Linked DNA regions of Stappia indica. The protein of the gene in region 1 interacts with the protein of each later gene in a pairwise test. Links are inferred from orthologs where the notes say so. Each region holds a gene or a part of one and is shown on either strand. Other genes may lie near its edges.

Region 1 (14,773 bases):
TCCCAGTCGGCGACGAACAGGGCACGGGCGAGCGCCGGCAGGACCTGCGAGAAGCGGATCGCATCGGCAAGCGCCAGCCGGCGCCGAAAGACGATAAAAACACCCTGGACCATCGTGTAGGTCTGGTTGCGGGTGGCGAGCCCGGCATTGTCGCGCGCGATCTCGAGCAACCGGTCGAAATCGGCCGCGGCATGCTGGTAGTCCGGCGGCATCGGCATGGCAGCTCTCTTACCACGCCTTTCTGGCCTGGCCGGGCGGCATTCCGGCAATGCGCTTGTAGGCCCGGCTGAAGGCCGCCTGCGACTGATATCCCAGACGATGGGCGATCTCCTCGACCGGCACCCGGTCGCGGGTCAGCCACTGCGCGGCAAGACGCATCCGCAAGGCGGCGACATAGCGCAGAGGCGTGGTGCCGGTGGCCGCGGCGAAACGCTCGGCGAAGACCGAGCGCGAGCTGCCCATCGTCGCGGCCATGTCCGCAAGCGTCCAGTTTCGCCCGGGATCGCGGTGCAGCGCCACCAGCACCCGGCCGAGCCGCTCGTCGCGCAAGGCCGCGACCCAGCCCGTGGCATCGCCGCACCCGCACTCGACCCAGTTGCGGATCACCGACACGGCCACCACCTCGGCCAGCCGCGCCAGGATGCTCGCCGATCCCGCCCTGCTCGCGGTCATCTCGCGCTCCATCGCATCCAGCAGCGGCCGCACCTCGGGCTGCTGCCCGCACGGGGCGCTGACCAGCAGGAAATCGGGCATCAGCTCGATCAGGGGATGCAGCGTGTCGAGCTCGAGCTGCATGCGGGCGGAAAACACCAGCACATCGCGCGAACGGCACTGCTGCTCCTGCAGCGCATCGACGCAGTAGATGTCCGGACACAGCGGCACCGATTCGAAACTGTCGAACGGGCGGATGCCGACGCCGGGACCGGAGGCGATGGCATGCGCGTCCCCGCGCGGCAGCAGCAGGGCATCGCCGCAGGAGACGGGAACCATCGTGCCGGAGGGCGTCTTGAGAACGGCCTGACCGGCGGCAACGAAATGGAACCGGGCTTCCCGCGCCTCGGCAAAGCCGATACCGAAGGGCGGGGAAAACCGCATCTTGCTGTAGCTGGCACCGCGCAGCCGCATGCCCATCAGCAGTTCGCTGACGGGGTCGGGGCCGGAGGAACCATCAATTTCGGACGATCGATCAAGCATGACGGAAATTGTGTCATGGATCGTCCGGCAATTCCAGCCATCTTGTGGTCAACTCTCACCAAGTGTGGATCACACAGATGACTGACAGAAACCTCTCCGCCGGCGCGCCGGCGGCCTCGACCGTGCCCGCATGGTCTGCCGTGTTCGCCATGAGCCTCGGCGTCTTCAGCCTTGTCGGGGCGGAATTCCTGCCCGCCAGCCTGCTGACGCCGATGGCCGAGGACCTCGGCATCACCGAGGGGCTGGCCGGCCAGGCCGTGACGGCAACGGCCGCAATGGGCGTGGTCGCCAGCCTGCTCGTCGCCGCCCTCACCCACCGGATCGACCGGCGCACCGTGCTTGCCGGCTTTTCGGTGCTGCTGATCCTGTCCAATCTCGTCGTCGCCTTCGCCGGCAGCGTCGAGGTGCTGCTGGCCGGCCGGCTGCTGCTGGGCGCAGCGCTCGGCGGCTTCTGGTCGCTGTCCACCGCCGTGGTCATGCGCCTGGTGCCGGAGGCGAGCGTGCCCAAGGCCCTGTCGATCATGGTGTCCGGCGTCTCGGCCGCCACGATCTTCGCCGCGCCCGTCGGCAGCTATCTCGGCGATCTGCTCGGCTGGCGCTACGTCTTTGCCGGTGCGGCCGGCCTCGGGGTCGCCGTGCTCGCGGTGCAACTGGCGACGCTCCCGGCTCTGCCGCCGCGCGGCCGGTCCCGCCTGTCGACGCTGGTGGAACTGATGTCGCGCCGGCATATCGCGCTGGCGATGCTGGCGGTGCTGCTGGTCTTCGCCGGCCACATGTCGCTGTTCACCTATATCCGGCCGTTCCTTGAGACGGTGACCGGCATCGGCGTGACGGCGATCTCGGCAACGCTGCTGGCCTTCGGCATCGCCAACTTCCTCGGCAACTACCTCGGCAGCCTGCTGGTGGCCCGGTCGCTGCGGCTGACGCTGGCGCTGGCGCCGCTGGCCATCTCGGCGCTGGCCTACCTGCTGACCAACCTGGGTGCCTCGTTCCCCTCCGCGCTCGTCATCATCACCGTGTGGGGGCTGGCCTTCGGCACCGTGCCGGTCGCCTGGTCGGCCTGGGTCTCGCGGGCGGTCGCGGACGAAGCGGAAAGCGCCGGCGGGCTGCTCGTCGCCGCCATCAACCTGGCAATCGCCGCCGGGGCCGCCGTCGGCGGGCTGGTGCTGGATCTCAGCGGCGTGGTGAGCGTCTTTCTCACCAGCGGCGCGGTGCTGGTGCTTGCGACCCTGACCGTGCTGGCCGGGGTCCAGACCGCAAGGGTCCCCGCCCGGGCCTGAGCCTCAGACTGAGCTTGGGCCTTGAGCCAAACGCCTGCCGCGCAATCGTGCGGCAGGCGCCTGGCGTCTCAAGAACATAAATTGACAAAATAGCGATAACACGCAAGCCGCAGCTCGCGGTAAGGAAGGACAACAGGGGCCGGCATCCTGTCGGCCCGCGCTTGCGGACCGGACCGTTGCCGGGTCCCGGTCCCTCCTTCTTTCCTCATGTCTTGCGGATACCTGCGATGCGAGAGCCTGCCCCCAACACCCCGCCGGACCCTGTTCCGGCCTTCGCCGCCGCGGAAGCGGGCGCCGCCATTCCCGGCACGAGGCCGGCCGGCGGAGCGCCGACCGGCACCGGCTGGCGATCGCCGCTGATCCTGCTGATGATCATGGCGGCGGCGATGCAGCTGTCCTTCGCCGCCTGGTGGAACCTCATGAACAATTTCGCGGTTCATGAACTCGGCTTCACGGGCCGCGAGATCGGCATCCAGCAGTCGATCCGCGAGATCCCCGGCCTGCTCGCCTTCACCGCGATCTACCTGCTGCTGTTCCTGCGCGAGCAGACGCTGGCCTATCTGTCGCTCGGCCTGCTCGGCATCGGCGTCGCCGCGACCGGCTATTTCCCGACGATCTGGGGCTTCTACCTGACCACGCTCGTGATGTCGGTGGGCTTCCACTACTACGAGACGATGAACCAGTCGCTGTCGCTGCAGTGGCTGCCGAAGGAACGGGCGGCGGCCGGCATGGGCAAGATCCTGTCCGTCGGCGCGGCCGCGCAGCTCGTCGCCTACGGGTTGATCTTCGTCGCCTGGAAGACGTTCGAGCTGAGCTTCACCACCGTCTTCCTGGTCGCCGGCCTGCTGACGCTGGTGGTGCTGGCGTTCCTCGTCGTCGCCTTCCCGCAGTTCCGCGAGGGCGTGCCGCAGCGCAAGCAGCTGGTGCTGCGCAAGCGCTACTGGCTCTACTACGCCCTCACCTTTATGGGCGGCGCCCGCCGGCAGATCTTCACCGTCTTCGCCGGCTTCCTGATGGTCGAGCGCTTCGGCTACGATGTGCACGAGGTCGCCGGGCTGTTCCTGCTGAACGGCGTGGTAAACATGCTGCTGGCGCCGAAGATCGGCGCCTGGATCGGCAAGGTCGGCGAGAAGACCGCGCTGACGATCGAGTATATCGGCCTGATCGGGGTGTTCACGACCTATGCCTTCGTCACCAACGCCCATCTGGCCGGCGCGCTCTACGTGATCGACCACGCCTTCTTCGCGATCGCCATCGCCATGAAGACCTATTTCCAGAAGATCGCCGACCCGGCCGACATCGCCCCGACCGCCGGCGTCGCCTTCACCATCAACCACATCGCCGCGGTGTTCATCCCGGCGCTGTTCGGCCTGATCTGGCTGGTCTCGCCGGCCGCCGTCTTCCTGATCGGCGCGGCCATGGCCTGCGTCAGCCTGGTGCTGTCGCGGCTGGTGCCCGACGCGCCGGTCGAAGGCAACGAGGTGGTGTTCTTCTGGCGCAAGCCGGCGGCAGCTCCCGCGGAGTAACCCTCATCCGGCGGCATTGCGCCGGCGAGAAACGACAGAACGGCCGGGCCAGGTGCCCGGCCGTTTCGTTGTGCAAGGGTGTTTCGTTTGCAAAGGCCGTTTTGTTGCAAAGACCCCGCCGGCTGCGACAGGGTGATCTGGTGGTGATCTGGCGGCCGGCAAATGCGCAAGTTCTGTCAGGCGGCATCCTGTAGCACTCGTCCCTGCACCAACCGGGATCGGACAGACATGCAACGCCCCTCGACCGGCCTCGACTACGCCCAGCGCATCGCCCGCGTGGTCGACCACATCGCCCGCCATCTCGATACGCCGCTGGATGTGGCGAGGCTGGCGGAGATCGCCTGCTTCTCTCCCTTCCATTTCCACCGGATCTACCGGACCCAGACGGGCGAGACCATCGCCCAGACGGTCAGGCGCTATCGCCTGCACCGGGCAGCGGCGGAACTGGTGGGGGAGGCGTTGCCCGTGCCCCGCATCGCGCGGCGCGCCGGCTACGCCAGCACGGAGGCCTTCACACGGGCGTTCGCCGCCCATTACGGCATCCCGCCGGCGGCCTTCCGCGCCCTGCCCCGCGACCCGGTGCTGTGCTACCAGACGCAACAGGGAGACGAGACCGTCATGGAAAACCTTCAGGTCCGGATCGAGGACATGGACACGCTGCGCCTTGCCGGCATCGCCCACAAGGGGCCGTATATCGAGATCGGCAGCACCTTCGAGAAGACCTTCGCCTTCGCCGGCGGGGCGGGCCTGCTCGGCCCCTCGATGCGGATGATCGGGCTGTATTACGACGACCCGAACTCGGTGCCCGCGCGGGAGCTGAACTCGTTTGCCGCCATCACCCTGCCGGATGGTTTCGGGGACGGGTTCGCGGGCGACCTGCCCGCGGGGCTGGAACTGCGGGAGATGCCGGCCGGGCGCTACGCGGTCGCGATCCACAAGGGCCCTTATGCGGACCTGCACGTGACCTGGGACAGGCTGTTCTCGGCCTGGCTGCCGCAGAGCGGCGAGGAACCGGACGACAGGCCGACGATGGAGGAATATCTCAACAATCCGCGCGAGACGCCGCAGGCGGATCTTCTGACAGCCGTCTGCCTGCCCCTGAAAGGCTGAGGGGCGCGCAAGGCGCAAAGAAAAGCGCGAAAGAGAAGACGAGGGGCCGGGCGCGCGAGCACCCGGCCCTTTCGTCAGGCCTGGCGCTCGGGAATGCGGACGACGAGGCCGTCCATCGCGTCGGTCACCTTGATCTGGCAGGACAGGCGCGAGCTCGGCTGGACGTCATAGGCGAAGTCCAGCATGTCCTCTTCCATCGGCTCGGGCGAGCCGGTGACGCCGGTCCAGGCATCGTCCACGTAGACATGGCAGGTGGCGCAGGCGCAGGCGCCGCCGCACTCCGCCTCGATCCCCGACACCATGTGCTTGATGGCGTTTTCCATCACGGTGGAACCGACGGGAGCATCCACGACAGTTTCGGCACCGTCGGCGGCGATATAGGTGATCTTGGGCATTGGCGGCTGGTCTCGGCGCTGGAATGGCACGGGAATATCTCGCCTTCGACATAACCAATCGCGCCGAAACGTCAAGCATCCTGCCGCAGATCAAAGCCGCCGCCGCTCAATCGCGCAGCAATGCCTCGATGAAGGCCTCGGCCTCCTCGACGGTGCCGGCCAGCACCGGCAGGTCGGCCGGCGCGCCCTCGTCGAGCGCCGCCTGCTGCCGTTCTGCCGCTCCGGCAACGCTCCAGGCACCGATCCCCTTGGCGGATCCCAGCAGCGTGTGCAGCAGGCGCCGCAGCACGGCCTCGTCCTGCGCATCCTGCATGCGGGCCACCAGCATCCGCGCCTGGACGGCGAAAAGCCGCAGCACCTCGCGCTCCAGGTCGCGATTGCCGAGCGTGTGGCGGGTCAGGTGAACCAGGTCGACCGGGGCATGCGTCCCGGGCTCGGGGTCGGCATGCCGGGCGTCGGCATCGGACTGTCTCGCTATTGCCTGCATGACGGCAGCACCTCCTGTGGCTGGACGAGGCTCGCGGGAGCGCTCGCGCATGGATCTGCCATCCAGGATCGTCAAAAGGCGCGAAAACCGGGTTAAGCATGCCGGCGATTTCCACCGGCCCGGCCAACAAAGTGAATCCTTGGTTAACGCGCGTAAACACTCAGGCTGCGACCAGGCGCCGGCCGGGCCCGGCCTTGCCGCCCCGCATCGCCCCGAAGCGCCGCAATCGCGACAGGCCGGAGACGCGCAGCCCGCCGCCCTCAGCCTCAGCTTTCCAGCGCGTTCTCGGCCACCGCCCGGCCGGCCTCCGTCAGCCGGCAGACGAGCCAGTCGGGCTTGATCGGGTTGCAAAACCAAGGCTCTGCCCATCCTGCGGCTATGCAGGCGCGGATGGTCTTTTCCGCAACGCGGCGTCCGTCCGCATCGAAAAGCGGCAGCTTGCCGCCGGCCTGATCGAGCCCCCTGGCGAGCCACGCGGCCTGCACTGCGGACGGCGCCCGGCCGCCCCTGTCAGGCGCACTGCGTGCATCATCGCTTCCTGTGGAGGATCCGCGTCCTCCCCTTGCCGCTGCCCTCGCCATCCCCCTCATCTCCTTGTCATGACTCTGCAAATTGTTGTTCGCCTCGGCAGATTGTGTCATTAGCTTTAGGTGTGCGGCAAGTTTGGGAGAGCCGCGCCCAGCGACCAGAGGCCGGTCGGCGGCGCGAACAGCAGTCCTCTTCCAGAAGCGATTCAGGCGCATCGCCGAATCCATGAAGCCGTGCAAGGTCTTGCGGCGACGTGTTTTGCGCCGCGGCACCCGATGTGTAACGAGTACGGACGCGAGGCGAGTTAGATATGGCACATCCCCCGAAGGCGAAGGATCCCGCCGAGGCTGCCCTGTCGGCTGTCGAGGAGGCGCTGAAGATCGATTTCGGCGACCTGGACGAAAGCGACAAGGCCAGCGGCAGCGGGTCCGAGACCGCGAGCGCGGGACCGGCAAGCTCCGAGCGCAGCGACCGCGAGCGCTCCGGCGACCTTGCCGCGACCTCTACCACCTCCGACAGCCAGCGCGCGCCCGCCAAGCGCGGTCGCGGCGGCGGACGGCCGACATCGGCGGCCAATGACGACCGCCGGACCATCGGCAACCTCATCTATGCCCTGCAGCGGCGGCCGAGCTCGGCCCCGTTCTGGTTTGCCCTCGCCCTCAGCGTCGTCTGGGTGGCCGTCGGCTGGTGGCTGGCCTCCGCCATCTTCAGCACCGAACTGTCCAGCGTCCAGAGCGCCGGCGACATCGCGTCCTCGCCCTCGCTCATCCTGCTGTCGGTCGCCGTCGTCGTGCCGGTGCTGTTCTTCTGGGCCATGGCCCTGATGATCTTCCGCGCCCAGGAAATGCGCATCGTCGCCCGCGGCATGACCGAGGTCGCCCTGCGCCTCGCCGAGCCCGAGGACGTCGCCAAGGAGTCCATTCTCAGCGTCGGCCAGGCCATCCGCCGCGAAGTCGCCGCCATGGGCGACGGCATCGAGCGCGCCATCGCCCGCGCCAGCGAGCTGGAAGTGCTGGTGCACAACGAGGTCTCCTCGCTGGAGCGCTCCTACAACGACAACGAGCTGAAGATCCGCGCGCTGATCGACGAGCTGGTCACCCAGCGCGAGGCGGTGGTTTCCAACGCCGACCGCGTCCGCGACAGCATCACCGGCGCGCATGAGAGCCTGGCGGCGCAGCTGCAGGCCACCTCCGAGAAGATCGGCGAGATCACCGACACCGCCACCGACCGCCTCACCGGCGCCATCGAGGCGCGCGTGAGCGAGTTCAACGCGACCGTCGACGGCCGCGTGCGCGAGATCACCGACACGTTCAGCACCGCCGGCGGCGAGCTGATCGAGAACCTCGCCTCGCATGGCGAGAGCTATGTCGCCCGCCTCACCGGCACCGGCGAGACGCTGGTCGACAGCATGAGCCGCACGGGCCGCGAATTCGCCGAAACGCTGGAGACGCGCGGCGGCGAGATCAACGACCGCTTCGCGGCGACCGCGACCGAGTTCGTCGAGACCCTGTCGCTGCGCGGCGGCGAGATCAACGACCGCCTGGCGGAAACCTCGTCCAACCTCTTCGAGACGCTGGACAGCCGCGGCACGGAGATCAACGACACGCTGGCGAGCACCGGCGCGTCCATCGTCGACACCCTGTCGATGCGCGGCCACGAGATCACCGAGGCCCTCACCTCCACCGGCCAGACCGTCGGCGACACCATCACCCAGCGCGGCGAGGAGATCACCGCCAGCCTGTCGCTGACCAGCGGCAAGCTGATCGACACGATCACCACCCGCACCGAGAACCTGCTGTCGACGCTCGACAGCCGCGTCACCGGCCTCGACGCCTCGCTCGCCGAGACCGGCGACCGGGTGGTCGAGAGCATCTCGCTGCGCGGCCAGGAGGTCACCGACACGATCTCCGTCAAGGGCGCCGAGATCGTCGAGACCCTGTCCTCGCGCACCAACGAAGTGGCGGAAATCCTGCGCGGCACCGGCGAGTCCATCGTCGTCGACCTGTCGCTGCGCGGCGGCGAGATCGCGTCCAAGCTGGACGAGACGGCCGGCAGCCTCACCGAGACGATCACGGTGCGCGGCACCGAGCTGGCCGACCGCCTCGGCTCCGTCGGCGACAAGATCCACGAAGCCATCTCCGTCAACGGCGAGGCTTTGGACCACCGCCTGGAGACCCGCAGCCAGGAGATGGCCAAGCTCATCGACGGGCAGACCCGCGCCTTCCGCGCGGCGCTCGACGAGGCCTCCGCGACGCTCGGCACCTCGCTGTCGATGCATACCAGCGACTTCGCCCGCACCCTGTCGGAGACCGGCACGGAGCTCGCCCATCTCATCGGATCGCGCGGCGAGCGCGTTGCCGGCGAGCTGACCTCCATCGGCGACCGCCTCAGCCAGACCCTGGACGAGCGCGGCACCAGCCTGCAGAGCGGGCTCGGCAGCCATCTTGAGCAGATGGAGCACCTGATCGGCGAGCGCGGCACCGAGCTGGTCGCCTCGTTCGAGCGGCGCACCAGCGAGCTGGGCGAAACGCTCGACGGCCGCATCGAGTCGCTGAACTCGACGCTGGACCTGCGTGCCTCGACCATGGCGGAAGCGCTCGACACCCGGATCGAGGGCTTCGACCGGACCCTGTCCGGCGGCATCGAGACGCTGAGCTCCACGCTGGACCTGCGCGCCTCCACCATGGCGGAAGCGCTCGACACCCGGATCAGCGGCTTCGACCAGACGCTCACCGGCGGGATCGAGACGCTGAGCTCCACGCTGGACCTGCGCGCCTCCACCATGGCGGAAGCGCTCGACACCCGGATCAGCGGCTTCGACCAGACCCTCGCCGGCGGCATCGAGCGCCTGTCGACGACGCTCGACGCGCGCACCGGCCAGTTCGAGAAGACGCTCAACGAGCGCACCGTCGCCCTGTCCGACCTTCTGGAAGACCGCTCGCAGGCGATCACCCTGCAGCTGTCCGACAAGGTCGACCAGGTCGGCGAGACGCTGGGCAGCCGCGCCGAGGAAATCGGCACCAGCCTGTCGGAGCGTTCGCGCCTGATCGGCGAGGCGATCGAGCAGCACCTCGTCACCTTCGAGGGCTCCATCGGCTCCAAGGTCGAGCAGGCGGCCAACGCCATGTCCGACAAGGCCGAACACCTGGCCAACACCATGTCGCTCGGCACCGAGCGCATCGACCAGGCGCTGGATGCGCGTGCCCGCCAGATCAGCGAGACGCTGATCGCCCGGACCCGCGAGATCGCCGCCGCCTTCGTCGACGGCCAGACCGAGATGTCGAAGTCGCTCGACCAGCGCCTCACCGATGCCGGCGAAGTGCTGTCGCGCCAGAGCCAGGACCTTACCGACACGCTGTCCGACCGCATCGCGGAGATCAACGTGTCGCTCGGCTCCAAGGTGTTCGAGGTTGCCGAGACGCTGGACAGCCGCTCTGCCGAGCTGGAGCGGATGCTGGCCGAGCGCCTTGCCGCGATCACCGGCACGCTGACCAGCGAGACCGAGCGCGCCCGCGAGACCCTCTCCGAGGTCGTCATCGAGGCCGGCGGCACGGTGGATCGCCTGAGCGGCACGCTTTCGGGCGAAAGCAGCAAGCTCAAGGAGATCATCGAGACCACGCTGGACGAGGCGACCACCAAGCTGGAAGGCGAAGGGGCGCGTCTGCGCCAGATCGTCCTCGGCTCGGTCGGCGAGGCCCGCGGCGCCCTGCAGAGCGAGAGCGAGAAGGCCGCAGAGGCCATCGTCGCATCGCTCACCGGCGCCACCGGCAACCTGTCGAGCGAGAGCGAGCGCCTGCGCGAGCTGCTGCTGTCGGCGGTCGGTGAAGCCGCCCGTTCGCTGGCTGCGGAAAGCGAGAAGGCCCGCACCCTGTTCGTCGGCACGCTCGGCGAGATGAGCGGCGCCCTCGGCAGCGAGAGCGACAAGGTCCGCGAGGACCTGACCCGCACCGTCGCCGATGTCGCAGGCACCCTGTCGGCAGAGAGCGAGCAGGCCCGCATGGTGCTGGCCCGCACGGTCGAGGAGATCCGCAACACCGTCTCCGGCGAGGCGGACAGCGTCCGCTCGCAGGTGGCCGGCGCCGTGCGCGCTGCGGCCGACCTGCTGGCCGAGCGCGGCAACGCGGTCGCCGAGGACCTGGTGTCCCGCGCGGATGCGCTCAACCAGGCGCTGGACGAGCGCGCCGGCACGCTGTCGCAGCTGCTCGGCACGGACGGCAACGCCATGGTCAACGCCATCGAGGAGCGGGCGCATGCCCTCACCTCGCGCGTGTCGGAGATCCACGACGCGATCCTGGAGGCGATCACCGTCAAGGGCCGCGACGTCACCGACAACTTCGCCCGCACCGGCCTCGACGCCACCCGCAAGCTGGTGGAAGCCGGCGACGCGCTGGTCGCGACGCTGGACGAGCGCAGCGCTTCGGCCGCGGAGGTGCTCGGCAGCACCAAGACGCAGCTGGAGAGCGACATCACCGCGCTGCTGGACCGCCTGACCGAGTCCAACGCCCTGCTCAGCGACGTCGTCGCCAATGCCGGCGACAATCTCGGCAAGGTGGAGACGTCCCTGTCGCGCAGCGCCGGCGAGTTCCGCACGGCCATCGACCGGGCGCTCAGCGAGACCACGGCCTCGGCCGGATCGCTCGACGCCCAGACCTCGGTGCTCAAGCAGGTCTCGCAGGAGGTTCTCTCCGACATCTCCTCGCTGGCCAGCCGTCTGGAAGACCATGGCCGCATGCTCAGCGAGGCGGCGCAGCACCTGGACGAGACCAACCGCGAGGTCGACGCCCGCGTCGGCGAGCGCAAGACCGCCATCGAGGAAGTGGCGGACACGCTGCTCGCCAAGACCGAGGCGGTCGACAGTCTGATGCGCACCTTCTCCAAGCAGCTCGAATCGGCCCTCACCGGCGCCGACCAGAAGAGCCGCGAGGTGACCAGCATGCTGACGGCCGCGGCCGAGGCGGCAACCGCATCGGTGAGCGAGCAGTTCGAGTCGATGCGCCTGTCGGCAGGCCTGGAAGGCCAGAAGGCCCGCGAGGCCGTGCGTGCCGCCCAGGACGACATCGTCGCCGAAATGTCGAAGACCCTGTCGGACGCGTCCGAGCGCTTCACCGAGGCGACGACCCGCATGCGCGACGTCGCCCGCGACGTGCACCGCGAGCTGGAGAAGACCCGCGCCGAACTCAAGCGCGGCATTCTCGACCTGCCGGAAGAGGCGGAGCAGTCCGCCTCGGCCCTGCGCAAGATCGTCAGCGAGCAGGTTCGCGCGCTGACCGAGCTGTCGGAAATCGTCGCCCGCCAGTCGAACGTGCTGGACACCTCGCGCGCCGGTGAGCGTGCAGCGACCGGAACGCTCGCCAATGTCGCGGCGGCTGCAGCACCGGCCCGCCAGGCCCCGGCTCCGGAGCCGGCGGCCCCGCGCCAGCAGCAGCCTGCGGCCTCCGCACGCGGCGGAGAGCTCCGCGGCGAGCTGCGCCGCAAGACGCTGAGCGACTTCGACGCGCCGAAACAGCAGGCCCCGCAGCAGGCCGAGGCCCCGCGCAGCGGCGGCCAGAGCAAGGGCTGGGTCTCCGACCTGCTCCGCCGCGCCTCGCAGGACGAGGCCCCGGCCGGTGACGAGCCGCAGGGCCGTTCGCCGCTGCAGATGGTCGAGTCGCTGAACTCGCTGTCGATCGACATTGCCCGCGCGATCGACCACGAGACGTTCATCGACCTGTGGGACCGCTACAAGCAGGGCGAGAGGCACGTCTTCACGCGCCGCCTCTACACCCTGCAGGGTCAGCAGACCTTCGACGAGATCCGTCAGAAGTATGCGCGCGATGCCGAGTTCCGCTCGGCGGTCGACCGCTACCTCGCCGATTTCGAGCAGCTGCTGTCCCAGGTCGCCCGCAACGACCGCGACAACATCATGAGCCAGACCTACCTGACGTCGGATACGGGCAAGGTCTACACCATGCTGGCGCATGCCAGCGGCCGGCTCGACTGATCGAAGCGGGCGAGCCAGCGGGGCGGCCGGGCCGCCCTGCCCTTCGCAGTCACGGTTTCACGACAAGGCGAACGCGGTCCCTCGGGGCCGCGTTTGTCGTTTGGGGGGTGGGGCACAACCTCTCCCGCGTCTTCCCGGAGGGCGCGAAGCGCCTTGCCCGGTGTGACGAACGGAGAGGGCTGTGTCCCGGAGGGTGCGGGGAGAGGCGGAAAGGCGGAAAGCCTTCGCAGCCGCTCTGGGAACGAATGGCCCCCGGCGCGCGCTGCGCTTGGCCGGGGTGACGGCAGAGGGGAAGCCAGGGCCGGCGCCTCCCCTCCGAGGTCATCAACTCTGTTGTTGGCTTTGGTCTCGGAGCCTTGCGTTGAGGATGACGACGATCTTTCTCATGAGCGCGGCGATGGCGACGATGGGCTTCTTTCCGTTCTGGACAAGGCGTTGATAGAACAGGCGCAGGTCGCCCTTGGCGCGGCTTGCGGCGAGGGCTGCCATGAACAGGACGGGACGGATGGTTGCCCGTCCGCCGCGCATTCGCCGGTAGCCTTTGAGGGTGCCGCTATCCCTGGGATGCGGGGCGACGCCCGCAAGCGAGGCAGCCTGCCGGCGTGTGAGGCTGCCGAGTTCGGCATCATGGCGGCGAGGGTTATGGCGGTGCGCGGTCCGACGCCCGGCAGGGAGCGGGAGACGGCGATGCGCCGGGCCAAGGACGGGCTCTTGGCCAGCAGCGCTTCGATGGCGGCATCGATCCGGGCGATCTGGCCTTGCAGGCAGCGCAGGACGACCTTGCAGGACGCCCGCACCGCCTTCATGCCCGGCGCCTTGAGGCGGTTGGTCTCCGCCACCTTGAGATCGACGAGATCCTTGCGGCGGGCGACGAGGGCGGCCAGTTCGGCCTGCCTGGCCTGCGACAGGGCGACCAGGGCGAGGAGCTGCCACCGCTCCTGGGCATAGCGGGCCAGGGCGCGGGCATCGATGGCATCGGTCTTGGCCAGAGTGCCGAAGGAGCGCAGGAAAGCCTTGACCTTGAGGGTGTCGGCCCGGTGGCAGGCGATGCCTGCGGCAGCGAGCTCTGCCAGCACCGCGGCCTCGTATCCACCCGTCGGCTCGCAGACGACGAGCGTGCCGGGGCGAAGGTCTTCGCACAGCGCCTTGATGGCGGGGGCTGTGTTGTCGATGACAGAAAGCGTGCCGGCCCGGCTGTCGAACACGGTGAGCGTCGCCTTGCCGACATCGATGCCAAGCACCCGGTCGGGAGCGTCCTTGAGTCTGGTCATGGGACTGGTATCCTGATCGTGCTTCGGATTGTTTGCGGGCGTGGTGTTGGCCAGAGGCCCAATCAACTCTCCAAGCGGGAAAAGGAAGCGGCCGGGAACCTTGATGACTACGGGTACAAACCCGATCCCGGCACGGTCGCCGGCCGCTGGTCTCCCGGACGGGCGTGTCCGGGAGACCACCCAAACTCTACCACCAAAGCAAACAAACAATCCCGGCCGCAGGCGAAGCCGGAGAGCCGGGGGCCATTGGCAACCCCGGCAGGTGTGAGGCAGAAGGCGTTCACCCCACCCTCGGCTGTCATGCCTGCGAAGGCAGGCATCCAGTATCCGCCGGGGCGGGCAGGTTTGCGCAAGCAGGTCCCCTCGACGAGGGGGCTCGCGGCGACGCCGAGGCCCGAGCCGACCGTTTGGGGGTTACTGGATCCCGGTCTTCGGCTTCGCCGAAACCGGGACGACAGGCCGAGTGTGGGCGCGCGGGCGTGTCCTTACCGCCGCTCTGGGAACGACTAGGTCGTGAACTCATAATTCTGGCGAGAAACGGTCTGCGCGAACCTGATCGGATACAAGGAGCAAGTCCGCAGGAAACCGTCCGGTTTTCAAGGTCTTGCGACGCTGTTGCCGGCAGGTTCGCCCAGACCCGAAGGGCGTCGGCCCGACTTCGATCTGCGGCGTCGGACCGCTCGGCCGGGGGACCTGCCCCGGCCATCACGCTCCTCCTGGCATATCATTGCCGGGCCAGATGCCGTTTCCGGCACAATTATGAGTCCACGACCTAGGCCCCGGCGCGCGCTTCGCTTGGCCGGGGTGACGGCAGAGAATGGAGGAACGGCCGAGGAGATTCGGGCGGTGCGCGCCGGTCAGACGTTGGACAGGACCCAGGCCGAGATCTCGCGCAGCACGCTGTCCGCCGCCGCGTTCATCGCATCAACGGCATCGCGCACATTGGTGCTGCGGGCCGGGGCTTCCGCCCGGAAGACGCGGCTCGCCTTGGTGCGGCCGTTG
Region 2 (14,596 bases), 730 kb from region 1 along the record:
CCCAACCGACGATCTGGCCGGCGGCAAGGATGGCGACCAGGCGGAGCCTGTCGAGACGCATGATCCCTCGCGCGAGGGCTCGGGTGGCGGGAACGACGGCGGCCCGGTCCGGGCGGCCGCCGCCAAGAGACGCGGCCTAGCTGCGGTCGCGGAAGCGGTTGGTGATCGGGTAGCGGCGGTCGCGGCCGAAATTCTTGCGGGTGATCTTCACGCCCGGCGCCGACTGCCGGCGCTTGTATTCGGCGATGTAGAGCAGGTGCTCGATGCGGTGGATCAGCTCGCGGTCATGGCCGCGCGCCTCGATATCGCCCACCGACATCTCGTTCTCCACCAGGCACTCGAGAATATCGTCGAGCACGTCGTAGGGCGGCAGCGAATCCTGGTCCGTCTGGTTCTCGCGCAGCTCCGCGGTCGGCACCTTGTCGATGATGTTGACGGGGATGACCTCGCCCGCGGGGCCGAGCAACCCGTCCGGCCGGTTGCCATTGCGCCAGGCGGCGAGCCGATAGACCTGCGTCTTGTAGAGATCCTTGATCGGGTTGAAGCCGCCATTCATGTCGCCATAGAGCGTCGCATAGCCGACGGACATTTCCGACTTGTTGCCCGTGGTCGCGACCATGGCACCGAACTTGTTGGAGATCGCCATCAGGATCGTGCCGCGCGCGCGCGACTGCAGGTTCTCTTCGGTCACGCCGCTTTCGGTGCCGGCGAACAGGCCGGACAGCGCCTCGGCAAAGCCCTCCACAGCCGGGGCGATGGCCACCGTGTCGTAGCGCACGCCGAGCGCCTTCGCGCAGGCCTCGGCGTCCTTGAGGCTTTCGGCCGACGTGTAGCGATAGGGCAGCATCACGCAGTGCACCTTGTCGGCTCCCAGCGCATCGACCGCCATCGCCGCCACCACGGCGCTGTCGATGCCGCCGGACATGCCCAGCACCACGCCCGGGAAGCGGTTCTTGTTCACATAGTCACGAAAGCCGAGGACGCAGGCCTGCCAGCGCGCCGCATCGATGTCCGGCAGCTCGGCCTTCGGCCCGCTCTCGCAGACCCAGCCGTCCTCCGCATCGCGGCGCCAGTCGGTGATCGCGATCTCCTCGACGAACTCGCCCATCTGGAAGGCAAGGCGCCGGTCGGCCTGCAGCGCGAAGGACGCGCCGTCGAACACCAGTTCGTCCTGGCCACCGAGCTGGTTGCAATAGACCAGCGGCAGGCCCGTCTCGACCACGCGCTGGACCATCACCTGCAGCCGCACCTCGGGCTTGCCGGCATGGAAGGGCGAGCCGTTCGGCACCAGCAGCAGCTCCGCTCCGGTCTCCTCCAGGCACTCACACACTTCCTCGGTCCACGCATCCTCGCAGACCGGCAGGCCGAGGCGGATGCCGCGAAAGCCGACCGGTCCCGGCAAGGGGCCTGACTGGAACACGCGCTTTTCGTCGAACTCGCCGTAATTCGGCAGGTCGTACTTGAACCGAACGCCCTCGATGCGCCCGCCGTCGACCAGCGCCACGGCATTGTGCAGCTTGTCGCCCTCGCGCCAGGGCAGGCCGATCACCACGCCCGGCCCGCCATCGGCGGTCTCCGCCACCAGCTCGTCCAGCGCCGCCCGGCAAGAGGCCACGAAGGCAGGCTTCAGCACCAGATCCTCCGGCGGATAGCCGGACAGGAACAGCTCCGACAGCAGCAGCAGATCGGCCCCGCCGGCGGCAGCTTGCGCACGGGCGCGGCGCGCCAGCGCCAGGTTGCCCTCCACGTCGCCGACAGTCGGGTTCATCTGGACCACCGCCAGCCGCAGCCTGTCGGCAGGGCCGGAAGAGCCGGTTTTCAGGGAGGATTCGGTCGGTGTCGCGCTCATGGAAACGGGTGTAGCCCGGCCCTTGCGCTTGCGCAATCGGCGAGAGCGCATGGGCGGTGCGCGTCTCCGCCCTTCCCTCCGTGGGACATCGGATCGTCAGAGGTAGAAGGTGCCCTGCCCGCCTGCCCCGCCTTGCTGCTTGAGCGCTGCAGCCGCCACTTCCGGCGCCGGCATCGCCGACGGCGCGTAGCTGCCTCTTGGAGCCGGCCGCAGGCGGTCGCTCGCACGCACGAACGGCCGGTGCTCCGTCAGCACCCGTTGCAGGCGCTGGTAGAGCATGGCCGGCGAGACTGGCTTTGCCAGGAATTCGTGAATGCCGAGTTCGACCGCCTTGAGAACCACCGGCTTGCGCGCATCCGCGCTGACCATGATCACCGGCGTGGTCGCCACGCCCGCATCCGTGTCCCCGCGCAGGATCGACAGAAACTCGGCGCCGTTGAGCGGAGACATCACCCAGTCGCAGATCACGATGTCGGGCTTGCGCTCCAGCGTCGCGGCCAGTCCGTCCGCCCCATCCGTTGCATCCGAGATGCGACGGATGCCGAACCCGTTCAGGATCGCCCTGAACAGGCTGCGCATATGCGAATTGTCGTCGATGACCAGCACCGACACAGCTGAAAGATCGAGCACCATGCCGTTCGGTTCCCTCCCGATTGGCTCATACTTACAAATATACGGAATCCGGAAATATTTCCTTACGTAAGCTTTGGCCGGAACGGCCGGCCGCCGGTCCGCCCTGCGGCCGGCGCGCGACCCATACCCCGCAACACCTTTCGGGAAACCTACCGCACGGCGCGCGGCGGCGGAAAAACGGAAAACGCCGCCGGGGGGGGACCCGGCGGCGTCGATAACAATTGCGCGTGGCGGTAGAGCGCAGCGACTCAGGCGATGGCCGCCTCGCGTTCCGGACTGCCGCGCTGGTCGCGCTCCTTGCGGACGTTCTCGGCCACCATGAAGGCGAGCTCGATCGCCTGCTCGGCGTTGAGGCGCGGATCGCAATAGGTGTGGTAGCGGTCGGCAAGATCCTCGGCCGTCAGCGCCCGGGCACCGCCCGTGCACTCGGTGACGTTCTTGCCGGTCATCTCCACATGGATGCCGCCGGCATAGGTGCCTTCCGCCCGGTGCACCGCGAAGAAGGCCTCGACCTCCCGCATGATGCGGTCGAACGGGCGCGTCTTGTAGCCACCGGCGGTGATCGTGTTGCCATGCATGGGATCGCAGGACCACACCACCTTCTTGCCCTCGCGCTCCACGGCACGCACCAGCTGCGGCAGGTGCTCGAACACCTTGTCCGCGCCGAAACGGCAGATCAGGGTCAGCCGGCCGGCCTCATTCGCCGGGTTCAGCGTATCGATGAGCTGCAGCAGCTCGTCGGCCTTGAGGCTCGGGCCGCACTTGAGGCCGATCGGGTTCTTGATGCCGCGGAAGAACTCGACATGGGCATGGTCGGGCTGGCGGGTGCGGTCGCCGATCCACAGCATGTGGCCGGAGGTCGCGTACCAGTCTCCCGACGTGCTGTCGACACGGGTCATCGCCTGCTCGTAGCCCAGCAGCAGGGCCTCGTGGCTGGTGAAGAAATCGGTCGACCGCAGCTGCGGCGCGCTGTCGGGATCGATGCCGCAGGCCCGCATGAAATCCAGGCTCTCGGAGATGCGGTCCGCCAGCGCCTGGTAGCGGTGGCTCTGCGGGCTGTCCTTGACGAAGGACAGCATCCAGCGATGCACGTGGTCGAGATTGGCGAAGCCGCCCTGCGCGAAGGCGCGCAGAAGGTTCAGCGTCGCGGCCGACTGGCGGTAGGCCATGACCTGGCGCTGCGGATCCGGCTCGCGGGATTCCGGCGTGAAGGCGATGTCGTTGACGATGTCGCCGCGGTAGCTCGGCAGCTCCACGTCGCCCTGCTTCTCCATCGGCGAGGAGCGCGGCTTGGCGAACTGGCCGGCGATGCGGCCGACCTTCACCACCGGCTGCGCCGAGGCATAGGTGAGCACGACGGCCATCTGCAGGAAGACGCGGAAGAAATCGCGGATGTGGTCCGCGTGGTGCTCCGCAAAGCTCTCCGCACAATCACCGCCCTGGAGCAGGAAGCCGCGTCCTTCGGCCACTTCGGCGAGCTGGGTCTTCAGCTTTCTCGCCTCACCTGCAAAAACGAGCGGCGGAAAGTCGGACAGGCGGCGCTCCACTTCCGCGAGCGCGTCCGCGTCGCGATACTCGGGCACCTGCACGATCGGCATCGACCGCCAGCTATCCGGTGTCCAGTTCTGCGCCATTGTTCCAACTCCGTATAAACGACCTTCGGCAAGATCTTGTGCCTGCAGGCATCCGCTCCGGTTGCGTGTTTCGTTTGTCCCCCCTTTGCCCGTTCGGATGTTGCGCGGGCAGCGGGTGCCGGGGGTTATACACGCGGCAGAGGGGCGAGGCCACAGATAACGTCGCAGCGAGGCACGAGCCTGCGCGCCTCAGCCCTTGATGTAGCGCAGGCCAGTTGTGGCCAGCAGGCCGTCGAACAGCGCCAGCAGCCCGGCATCCAGCACCTGCGCACGCGGGTAGCGCGGCGCGCTGCGGTCGGCCAGCATCGGAGCGTCCCAGCCGTCCGTCGTCTCGATGAAGTGGCGCACACCCTCCTCGCCCCAGAAGGCGTGAAAGCCCGCCAGCACGCAGTCGACATAGCTCTGCAGGATCGGATGATCGTCGTCGCCCGGCCGGCGGATCTCGCTGTCCGCCTCGTAGAGAAAGGCGCCCGCCGCGCCCGCAGACCCGTCGCCGTCGCGGCGGAAGGACGGGCCGATCCCGTCGATCCGGCGATAGCGCCGCTCGCGCGCGTCGAGCTCGGCCAACCGCTCGGCCGGCTCGCTCACCATCACCCCGCGGATTGCCGTATCCTCCGCCCGGCGCACCGTAAGCGTGCAGACCTTCGGCAGGTTCTCCGCACCCACCGGGCGCCACCAGGCGCGCCATTCGCGGCGCCAGCCGGCGAGCGTCCCGGCCTCCGCCACCGCCTGCGGCCCGAGCGTGCGCGTGTTGACGAGCGATCCGTAACCGAAATACGTGATGGTCATGCCGTGCGTTCCCGTAAGCTGCAATCCAGCGGCGGTGGGACCGTCCGGCCCCCGCCTTTTCCGTCCATCTCTCCTGCCTAGAGGATCGCCCCGCCCATGACCACCATCCCCCGCGCGCAATCTTCCAGCTGGACCGATGCCGACACCGCCCGCCTGCGCACCGATACGCCCGCAGCCAGCCGCCTCGTTCATTTCAACAATGCCGGCGCCAGCCTGCCGCCCGCCCCGGTCCTGGCCGCCGTCAAGGCGCATCTCGATCTCGAGGCGGATATCGGCGGCTACGAGGCCGCCGACCGGGCCGCCCATGCGGTCGCCGATTTCTACCCGGCCGTCGCCGCGCTCTTGGGCGCTGCCCCGCACGAGATCGCCTATGTCGAGAACGCCACCCGCGCCTGGGACATGGCCTTCTACTCGATCCCCTTTCGCCCCGGCGACCGGGTGATCACCGGCCGCGCCGAGTATGTCTCCAACTATGTCGCGCTGCTGCAGATGAAGGCCCGCGCCGGCATCGAGATCGACCTGATCGACGACGACGCGAGCGGTCAGATCGACCTGAAGGCGCTGGAGGCGGCGATCACCCCGAAGACCCGGCTGATCGCCCTCACCCATGTCCCGACCTTCGGCGGCCTCGTCAATCCGGCCGAGGAGGTCGGTGCCATCGCCCGCCGTCACGGACTGCTCTACCTTCTGGATGCCTGCCAGTCCGCCGGCCAGATCGCCCTCGACGTCACCCGGATCGGCTGCCACATGCTCTCCGGCACCGGGCGCAAGTATCTGCGCGGGCCGCGCGGCACCGGCTTCCTCTATGTCTCGGACGCGGTGCTCGACCAGCTGGAGCCGGCCTTCATCGACCTGGAATCGACCGAGTGGCTTGATGCCGACAGCTACCGCCTCGTCGAGGGCGCCCGCCGTTTCGAGAACTGGGAGCGCTATTTCGCCGGCCAGATCGGCCTCGGCGTCGCCGTGCGCTATGCGTTGGAGACCGGGCCGCAGCGGCTGGAGGACCGCATCTCGGCGCTCGCCGCGCTGCTGCGGGCCGAGCTCGGCAAGCTTCCCGGCATCGCCGTGCACGACCGGGGACAGCGCAAATGCGGCATCGTCACGCTGACGGTGGACGGCGAAAGCCCGGTGGAGACGCGCGCACGCCTTACGGCGACGGGCATCAACACCTCGGTCTCCTCCGCCTCCTCCGCGCGCATCGACCTGCCGCAGCGCGGCCTCGACGCGGTCCTGCGCGCCTCGCTCCACGCCTACAACACGGAAGTGGAGATCGAGACCCTGCTGAAGGCCCTGCGGGACGCTTGAGGCGAGCTGACATGAAAAACCCCGCCGGACGGTCGCGTCCGGCGGGGTTTTATTGTGTCCAAAGCTCTGATCGGCCGTTCAGCCCTGCGCCCCGAACGCCTCCGCGTCCGCTTCTTTCAGCGAGACGGACTCGCCGCAGCCGCAGGCCGAGACCTCGTTAGGATTGCGGAACACGAAGCCGGAGCGGAACTTCGTCACTTCGTGGTCCATCTCCGTGCCCAGCAGGAACAGCGCGGCCGACGGTTCGATGAAGATCTTGACGCCCTTGTCGTCGATCACGTCATCGCCCGGCTTTGCCTCCTCGACGAGGCTCATGTCGTATTCCATGCCGGCGCAGCCGCCCTTCTTGATCCCGACGCGCAGGCCGAGAACGGGCTTGGCCGAATTGCCGACGATCTCGCGCACGCGCTCGGCGGCGGCGTCCGTCAGCTTCAGGACCTGGAATCTGGAACCCATATCCGTTTCCCCGATTCTAGCGGTTGGCGGGCACGAAACGCGCCCGCGTTACCCTTGAATATAGGGCCGAGCGGCACTCAATACCAGTTGAGCGCCACCTTGGCCTCTTCCGACATGCGGTCGGGCGTCCACGGCGGATCAAACACCATCTGCACGTTGACGTCGCCGACCCCGGCGACCGCGCTGACGGCGTTTTCCACCCAGCCCGGCATCTCGCCGGCGACCGGACAGCCCGGCGCGGTCAGCGTCATGTCGATGGCGACCGAGCGGTCGTCTTCGATGTCGACCTTGTAGATCAGGCCGAGCTCATAGATATCGCAGGGAATTTCCGGGTCGTAGACGGTCTTCAGCGCCCCGACGATGTCGTCGGTCAGGCGCTTCAGCTCGTCCTCGGAAAAGGCGGAGCCGGTGGCCGAAATCTCGGCCTGGGCGTCCTCGTCCTGTGTCAGTTGGTCTTCGCTCATCTCGCCCTCATGCGAAAAAGTCGTGGGCCTTTTGCAGCGCCTCGACCAGCTTGTCGACCTCGTCGAACGTGTTGTAGAGGCCGAAGCTCGCCCGGCACGTCGAGGTCACACCGTATCGTGCCAGCAGCGGCTGTGCGCAATGGGTCCCGGCCCGCACGGCAACGCCCTCGCGGTCGATGATCATCGACACGTCGTGCGCATGCACCCCCTTCATCTCGAAGGCTACGATGGCACCCTTGTCCGGCGCCTCGCCGAAGATGCGGATCGAGTTGATCTGCTTCAGCCGCTGATGCGCGTAGTCGCGAAGCGCCGCCTCATGCGCGGCGATGCGATCGCGGCCGATCGTGTCCATGTAGTCGAGCGCGGCCGCAAGGCCGATGGCCTGGACGATCGGCGGCGTACCCGCCTCGAAGCGGTGCGGCGGGCTGTTGTAGCTTACCATGTCCTCGGTGACGTCGAGGATCATCTCGCCGCCGCCGTTGAACGGACGCATCCGCTCCAGGTGCTCCATCTTGCCCCACAGCACGCCGATGCCGGTCGGACCGTACACCTTGTGGCCGGTGAAGACGAAGAAGTCGCAGCCGAGGTCCTGCACGTCGACCGGCATGTGCACCGCCGACTGGCTGCCGTCGACCAGCACCGGAATGCCGCGCGCATGGGCGATGCGGCAGATGTCGCGGATCGGCACCACGGTGCCCAGCACGTTCGACATCTGGGTGATCGCCACCAGCTTCGTCCTGGGCGACAGGGCCGCCTCGAACGCCTCGATGTCGAAGGACCCGTCCTCCCGCACATAGACCCATTTCAGCACCGCGCCCTGTCGTTCCCGCAGGAAGTGCCAGGGCACGATGTTGGAATGGTGCTCCATGATCGACAGGACGATCTCGTCGCCCTCCCCGACGCGTTCCGCGCCGAAGGTCTGGGCGACCAGGTTGATCGCCTCGGTCGTCGAGCGGGTGAAGATCACCTCGTCCTGCGACGGCGCGTTGAGGAAGCGGCGCACGGTCTCGCGCGCCGCCTCGAAATTCTCGGTCGCCGTGTTCGACAGGTAGTGCAGCCCGCGATGGACATTAGCGTATTCGTGTGAATAGGCCTTGGTCACCGCGTCGATCACCGCCTGCGGCTTCTGGGCCGAGGCGCCGTTGTCGAGATAGACGAGCGGCTTGCCGTAGACCTCGCGCGACAGGATCGGGAAGTCGCGGCGCACCGCCATCACGTCATAGGGGGCGCTTGCAACGGCACCGGGATCGGTCATCGACGTCATCTGCGTTCTCCCGCTTCGCCGGGGCGCCTGCCCCGGCCTGTACGGTCCTGTCGGGACCTTGCGCCCCGGCAGGCTTTGATGCCGGGGTTTTACGCCCCCACAGCCTTTGATGCCGGGGCTTTTATGCCCCGGCGTCGAGCCACGCGCGGATGCGCTCCTCGAAGGCCTCGACGACGATCTCCTCGCCGATCTCCTCGACCGCTTCCGACAGGAAGGCGAGCACCAGCAGCGTGCGGGCCTCGGCCTCCGGAATGCCGCGCGAGCGCAGGTAGAACAGCAGGTCCTCGTCGATCTGGCCGCTCGTCGCGCCATGAGCGCACTGCACGTCGTCGGCGAAGATCTCCAGCTCCGGCTTCAGCGACATCTCCGCGTCGTCCGACAGCAGCAGCGACTGGGTCATCATCTGGCCGTCGGTCTTCTGCGCATGCGGGCGGACGATGATCTTGCCCTGGAAGATGCCCTTGGCGCCCTCGCCGACCACGGTCTTGAACAGCTCGCGGCTGTCGCACTGCGGCACGGCGTGATCCACCACCAGCGTCTGGTCGACATGCTGGCCGGCCCGCACCATGGTGATGCCGAGCAGGTCCGCGCGCGACCCCTCGCCCATGAAGGCAACGAAGGACTGGTGCCGGGCAAAGCCCGACCCGATGCCAGCGCCGATGAGCTTGACCTGGGTCTGCGCCCCGAGCGTCACGACGGCCGTGCCGATATGGGTGGTGCCGGCGGCTTCCATCTGCAGGCGGGCGACGGTCACCTCCGCCTCGTCGCCTGCGCGGATGTCGGTCAGCGTGTTGGAGAAGCTTCCCTCCGCCCCGCCGATGAAGGTCTCCAGCACGATCGCCTTGGCGCCCTTGGCGGCCGCCACGATCACCCGCTCGCTCGTGCTGGCGGCAGTCGCCGACAGCGCGTGGACGATCTCGACCGGCTTGTCCAGAGAGACGCCCTCGGGCAGCGACAGCACGATGCCGTCGGCGCAGAAGACGGCGTTGAGGCCCGTCGCCGCGTCGCCTGCGGCGATCTCCGGCAGCTGCATCAGGCTCTCGCCCTCTTCAGCCAGTGCCTCGGCGAGCGGACGCACGCTCGCGCCGGCCTCGGCCAGTGCTGCAACGTCCGACAGGCCCGCGTGGAAGTGGCCGTCGACGATGACGAGGCGGTAGCGGTCCGCCGCGCCATAGACATCTTCGAGCGCGGCGACAGCCGCCTTGGCCTCGTCGTCGCTGCGACGCGCGGCGAAGGCCGGAAGGGTCTTCAGCCTGGCGCGCAGGTCGGAGTATTTCCACTCTTCGACCCGGCGATGCGGCAGTCCGCTCTTGCGGAAGGCGTCGAAAGCCGTCTTGCGGATCTCGGCGACCGCCGCGCCGCCCGGCAGGGCGTCGCGGTCGCGGTAATAGGCCTCTGCCAGGTCGGTCTCGGCCCTGGTTTCCAGGGTGCGTGGTTCGATGGTCATGTCTGTTTCCTGACCTGTCACGCGGCCGCGTCGACGAAGTCGGCGTAGCCGTTCTTCTCCAGCTCCAGCGCCAGCTCCGGGCCGCCGGTCTTGACGATGCGTCCCTTCGACAGGACATGCACCACGTCCGGCACGATGTGGTCGAGCAGGCGCTGGTAGTGGGTGATCACCACGAAGGAGCGATCCGGGCCGCGCAGACGGTTGACGCCGTCCGACACGATCTTCAGCGCGTCGATGTCGAGGCCGCTATCGGTCTCGTCGAGCACGCAGAGCGAGGGCTGCAGCAGGGCCATCTGCAGGATCTCGGCGCGCTTCTTCTCGCCGCCGGAGAAGCCGACGTTCAGCGGCCGCTTCAGCATGTCCATGGTGATCTGAAGTTCGCCGGCCTTGTCCTTGACCCGCTTCATGAATTCCGGCGTGGACAGCTCTTCTTCGCCGCGCGCCTTGCGCTGCGCGTTGAGCGCCGTCTTCAGGAAGGTCATGGTCGCCACGCCCGGGATCTCGATCGGGTACTGGAAGGCGAGGAAGACGCCCGCGGCGGCGCGCTCGTCCGGCGCCAGCTCCAGGAGGCTCTGGCCGTTGTAGACGATGTCGCCCTCGGTGACTTCGTAGTCGTCCTTGCCGGCGAGGATGTAGGAAAGCGTCGACTTGCCGGAGCCGTTCGGGCCCATGATGGCGTGCACTTCGCCCGGCTTCACGACGAGGTCGATGCCGCGCAGGATCTCGGTGCCGTCTTCGGCGATGCGGGCGTGCAGGTTCTTGATCTCAAGCATGATGATGTCCGTCGGTATTCTGGATGTGCGATGCGAGGCGGTCGGCCGGCGTCAGCCGACCGAGCCTTCGAGCGAAATGGAGATCAGCTTCTGCGCCTCGACGGCGAACTCCATCGGCAGCTGCTGGATCACGTCCTTGACGAAGCCGTTGACGATCAGCGCCACCGCTTCCTCGTCCGACAGGCCCCGCTGCTGGCAGTAGAACATCTGGTCGTCGGAGATCTTCGAGGTGGTCGCCTCGTGCTCGAACACGGCCGTCGCGTTCTTCGACTCGATGTAGGGCACCGTGTGGGCCCCGCAATCCTGGCCGATCAGCAGGCTGTCGCACTGCGTGAAGTTGCGCGCGTTCGACGCCTTGCGATGCGCCGAGACGAGGCCGCGATAGGTGTTCTGCGACTTGCCGGCCGAGATGCCTTTGGAGATGATGCGGCTCGACGTGTTCTTGCCGAGATGGATCATCTTGGTGCCGCTGTCGATCTGCTGGTAACCGTTCGACACCGCGATCGAGTAGAACTCGCCGCGCGAATTGTCGCCGCGCAGGATGCAGGACGGGTACTTCCAGGTGATCGCCGAGCCGGTCTCGACCTGGGTCCAGGAGATCTTGGAGTTCTTGCCCCGGCAGTCGCCACGCTTGGTGACGAAGTTGTAGATGCCGCCCTTGCCTTCCTTGTCGCCCGGGAACCAGTTCTGGACGGTGGAATACTTGATCTCGGCATCATCCAGCGCGATCAGCTCGACCACGGCCGCGTGCAGCTGGTTCTCGTCGCGCTGCGGCGCCGTGCAGCCCTCCAGATAGGAGACGTAGGCGCCCTTCTCGGCGATGATCAGCGTGCGCTCGAACTGGCCGGTGTTCTTCTCGTTGATGCGGAAATAGGTCGACAGCTCCATCGGGCAACGCACGCCCTCCGGCACGTAGACGAAGGATCCGTCGGTGAAGACCGCCGAGTTCAACGTCGCATAGTAGTTGTCGGTGACCGGCACCACGGAGCCGAGATACTTCTTCACCAGCTCGGGATGCTCGCGCAGCGCCTCGGAGATCGAGCAGAAGATGACGCCAGCCTTCTTCAGCTCTTCCTTGAAGGTGGTGACCACCGACACGCTGTCGAACACCGCGTCCACCGCGACGCGGTTCTTCGGCTCGACGCCGGCCAGGATTTCCTGTTCCTGCAGCGGAATGCCGAGCTTCGCGTAGGTCGCCAGCAGCTCCGGGTCGACCTCGTCGAGGCTCTTCGGCCCCGGCGCGGACTTCGGCGCGGAGTAGTAGTAGATGTCGTTGAAATCGATCTTGGGATACTCGACGCGGGCCCAGGTCGGCTCGGTCATCGTCAGCCAGCGGCGATACGCCTCCAGCCGCCACTCCAGCATCCATTCCGGCTCGCCCTTCTTGGCCGAGATGAAGCGGATGATGTCCTCGTTGAGCCCCTTGGGCGCCTTGTCGGACTCGATATCGGTGATGAAACCGTACTTGTACTGATCCACATCGATCGACCGGACGCGGTCGATCGTTTCCTGAACTGCAGGCATGCGTGTCTCCATCCACTGCGGTGTCAAGGACCGCGGGTTGTCGCACTATGTAATGGGCGCGGCCACCGGCCGCCCCCGGGTCTTGGCGGGGGCACAGGCTGCGCCCCCTTTCGGTCTTGCTGGTCCGGATCCCGTCAGGCGGCGCGTCCCGCGCCTGCCTGCCTGATCCGTCCCGATATCCGCCGCCATGCGGCAAGAAACTGTTCGATCTCCTCCGGCGCGGTCTCGCGCCCGAGGCTGATCCTGATGGCGCCCCGCGCCAGGTCCTTGTCTATGCCCATCGCCGACAGCACCGGCGACACGCCGACCTTGCCGCTCGAACAGGCCGACCCGGACGACACCGCGATCCCCTCCAGGTCGAGGGCGATCAGCGCGGTCTCCGCTGCCACGCCCGGCACGGCGAAGCAGCTGGTATTGGCGAGCCGCGGCGCATCGGCGCCGAACACCACCGTGTCAGCCCATATATGGCGAAGCTCGCGCTCCATGCCATCCCGAAGGGCCCGAATTTCATCCCACCCAACCAGTTCCGCCGCGGCCTGTTCCGCTGCGAGGCCGAAACCGGCGATCGCCGCGACATTCTCCGTGCCCGCACGGCGCCAGTTTTCCTGTCCGCCGCCGGTGAGCAAGGGGGCCGGGTGCAACCCTGCCCTGCGCACCACGATCGCACCCGCACCCTGCGGGCCGCCGATCTTGTGGGCCGAGAGCGCCAGGCTGTCGGCACCCCAGGCCTCCATGTCGATGGCGATGCGGCCTGCCGCCTGCACGCCGTCCACATGCAGCACCGCGTCGCTGCCCTTGAGCGCCGCCGAAATCTCGCTCAGCGGCTGCAGCACGCCGGTCTCGTTGTTGGCGGCCATCACCGCCACCAGCACGCTCTCGCCCGCCGCCGTCAGCTCCGCGACCCGCGCGGCAAGCGCCGCCGGATCGACAAGCCCCCGGCCGTCGACCGGCACGCTTTCGCGCGCTTCGGCCGGAAAGCGCCCGCCGGCCGCAACCGAGGGATGCTCGCTCGCCGCAACCAGCAGCCGGGTGAACCGCCGCTCGCCGCGCCCGTCCTTCCAGACCGGCGACAGCGCCGTCACGTTCGCCTCGGTGGCGCCGCAGGTGAAGCTGACCTGCGCGCCCGGAACCCCGCACAGCCGGGCGACCTGCGCCCGCGCCGTCTCGATCGCGCCCCGCGCCCGCCGTCCGGGTCCGTGCACCGAGGACGCATTTCCCGTGCGCATCAGCACGCGGCAGACGAGCTCGGCCACCTGCGGACGCAGAGGCGCCCCGGCATTGTGGTCGAGATAGATGTCCGTCCGTGACGTCATGACCGTCATATGTCTCCGCCGGAACCGCCCTGCCCGGCCCATTCGACCGACAAAACCGCTCCTGACCGCTTCTACCGCGATGCAATTCTTGCAATTCCGCGTGGAGATCGGTTTAAGACATCCCTATATACCACGCTGGCCGGACGGACAGATCGACACGACTGGTCGACCGGGCCGCCGACGTGAACCGGTCGAGATGCGGCACCCGCCGTCAACTTTCGAACGATTCTAAAGAAGTTGTAGGAAGCAGGGCCATCCGAGTCAAGCCGGACTAAGCAATAGCCCTGAGTTTCGCAACCTTTCGCGACCCCGGTACGCGGCAACCGCAGTTAAGGAACGAATACCCCATGAACGAGGTGGTCCATGCCTGAAGTGATTTTCAACGGTCCGGCCGGCCGGATCGAAGGCCGCTTTCAGCCGGCAAAATCGCGGACGGCGCCCATCGCCCTGATCCTGCATCTGCATCCGCAGTTCGGCGGGACGATGAACAACCAGATCGTCTATCAGCTCTATTACATGTTCGCGAAGCGCGGCTTCGCCGTCCTGCGGTTCAACTTCCGCGGCGTCGGGCGCAGCCAGGGCTCCTTCGACCATGGCCAGGGCGAGCTGTCTGACGCCGCTGCCGCGCTCGACTGGGTCCAGACGGTGCATCCCGACGCGCGCTCCTGCTGGATCGCCGGCTTCTCCTTCGGCGCCTGGATCGGCATGCAGCTCCTGATGCGCCGCCCGGAGGTGGAAGGCTTCATCTCCGCCGCCCCGCCGGCCAACCTGCACGACTTCTCGTTCCTGGCGCCGTGCCCCTCCTCCGGCCTCATCGTCCATGGCGATGCCGACAAGGTGGTGCCGTCCAAGGACGTCCAGACTCTGGTCGACAAGCTCAAGACGCAGAAGGGCATCGTGATCGACCACAAGGTCATCCCGGGCGCCAACCACTTCTTCGAGAACCACATGGACGAGCTGATGGCCGAGTGCGGCTCCTATCTCGACAAGCGCCTCGGCGTCACAAGCGAGATCGCCTGACCGCATCGACGGTCTCCAGACCCTTGAAACGCCGGCCCTTTTGGCCGGCGTTTTCGTATTCCCTTCCCCGCCGGCGGCCCGCCCGGCTATAAGCCGCAGCAACCGCCACCACGCAGGACAGCGCC

Evidence for each region.
Region 2: the proteins of GH266_RS06155 (region 1) and sufA interact in binary tests that used the Escherichia coli proteins (3 or more experiments, as listed by UniProt). The link is inferred for Stappia indica from one-to-one orthologs.

The regions. Positions count from the first base shown.
Region 1 is NZ_CP046908.1:1,274,658-1,289,430, forward strand. What follows is about bases 3,846-6,835. They hold GH266_RS06155 (2Fe-2S iron-sulfur cluster-binding protein), read right to left. Parts: upstream 5,506-6,835; coding sequence 5,185-5,505; downstream 3,846-5,184. Other genes in these bases: GH266_RS06145 (MFS transporter), read left to right, coding at 3,846-4,000; GH266_RS06150 (AraC family transcriptional regulator), read left to right, coding at 4,229-5,110; GH266_RS06160 (Hpt domain-containing protein), read right to left, coding at 5,612-5,992; GH266_RS23240 (hypothetical protein), read right to left, coding at 6,259-6,747; GH266_RS06170 (apolipoprotein A-IV repeat region-like domain-containing protein), read left to right, coding at 6,831-6,835. In the rest of the region: GH266_RS06130 (DUF2267 domain-containing protein), read right to left, coding at 1-218; GH266_RS06135 (AraC family transcriptional regulator), read right to left, coding at 229-1,194; GH266_RS06140 (MFS transporter), read left to right, coding at 1,272-2,474; more of GH266_RS06145, read left to right, coding at 2,702-3,845; more of GH266_RS06170, read left to right, coding at 6,836-12,500; GH266_RS23445 (transposase), read right to left, coding at 12,825-13,433; GH266_RS06180 (ABC-type transport auxiliary lipoprotein family protein), read right to left, coding at 14,629-14,773. UniProt on the Escherichia coli protein: Ferredoxin are iron-sulfur proteins that transfer electrons in a wide variety of metabolic reactions. Although the function of this ferredoxin is unknown it is probable that it has a role as a cellular electron transfer protein.
Region 2 is NZ_CP046908.1:546,709-561,304, forward strand. Bases 4,978-7,790 are described here. They hold sufA (Fe-S cluster assembly scaffold SufA), read right to left. Parts: upstream 6,667-7,790; coding sequence 6,289-6,666; downstream 4,978-6,288. Other genes in these bases: GH266_RS02520 (aminotransferase class V-fold PLP-dependent enzyme), read left to right, coding at 5,002-6,210; GH266_RS02530 (SUF system Fe-S cluster assembly protein), read right to left, coding at 6,744-7,130; GH266_RS02535 (cysteine desulfurase), read right to left, coding at 7,138-7,790. Outside these bases: GH266_RS02495 (MFS transporter), read right to left, coding at 1-61; GH266_RS02500 (NAD+ synthase), read right to left, coding at 137-1,849; GH266_RS02505 (response regulator), read right to left, coding at 1,946-2,482; GH266_RS02510 (class II 3-deoxy-7-phosphoheptulonate synthase), read right to left, coding at 2,731-4,116; GH266_RS02515 (gamma-glutamylcyclotransferase), read right to left, coding at 4,306-4,905; more of GH266_RS02535, read right to left, coding at 7,791-8,385; Fe-S cluster assembly protein SufD, read right to left, coding at 8,516-9,841; Fe-S cluster assembly ATPase SufC, read right to left, coding at 9,859-10,614; Fe-S cluster assembly protein SufB, read right to left, coding at 10,666-12,138; GH266_RS02555 (cysteine desulfurase family protein), read right to left, coding at 12,273-13,493; GH266_RS02560 (alpha/beta hydrolase), read left to right, coding at 13,815-14,471. UniProt on the Escherichia coli protein: Is able to transfer iron-sulfur clusters to apo-ferredoxin. Multiple cycles of [2Fe2S] cluster formation and transfer are observed, suggesting that IscA acts catalytically.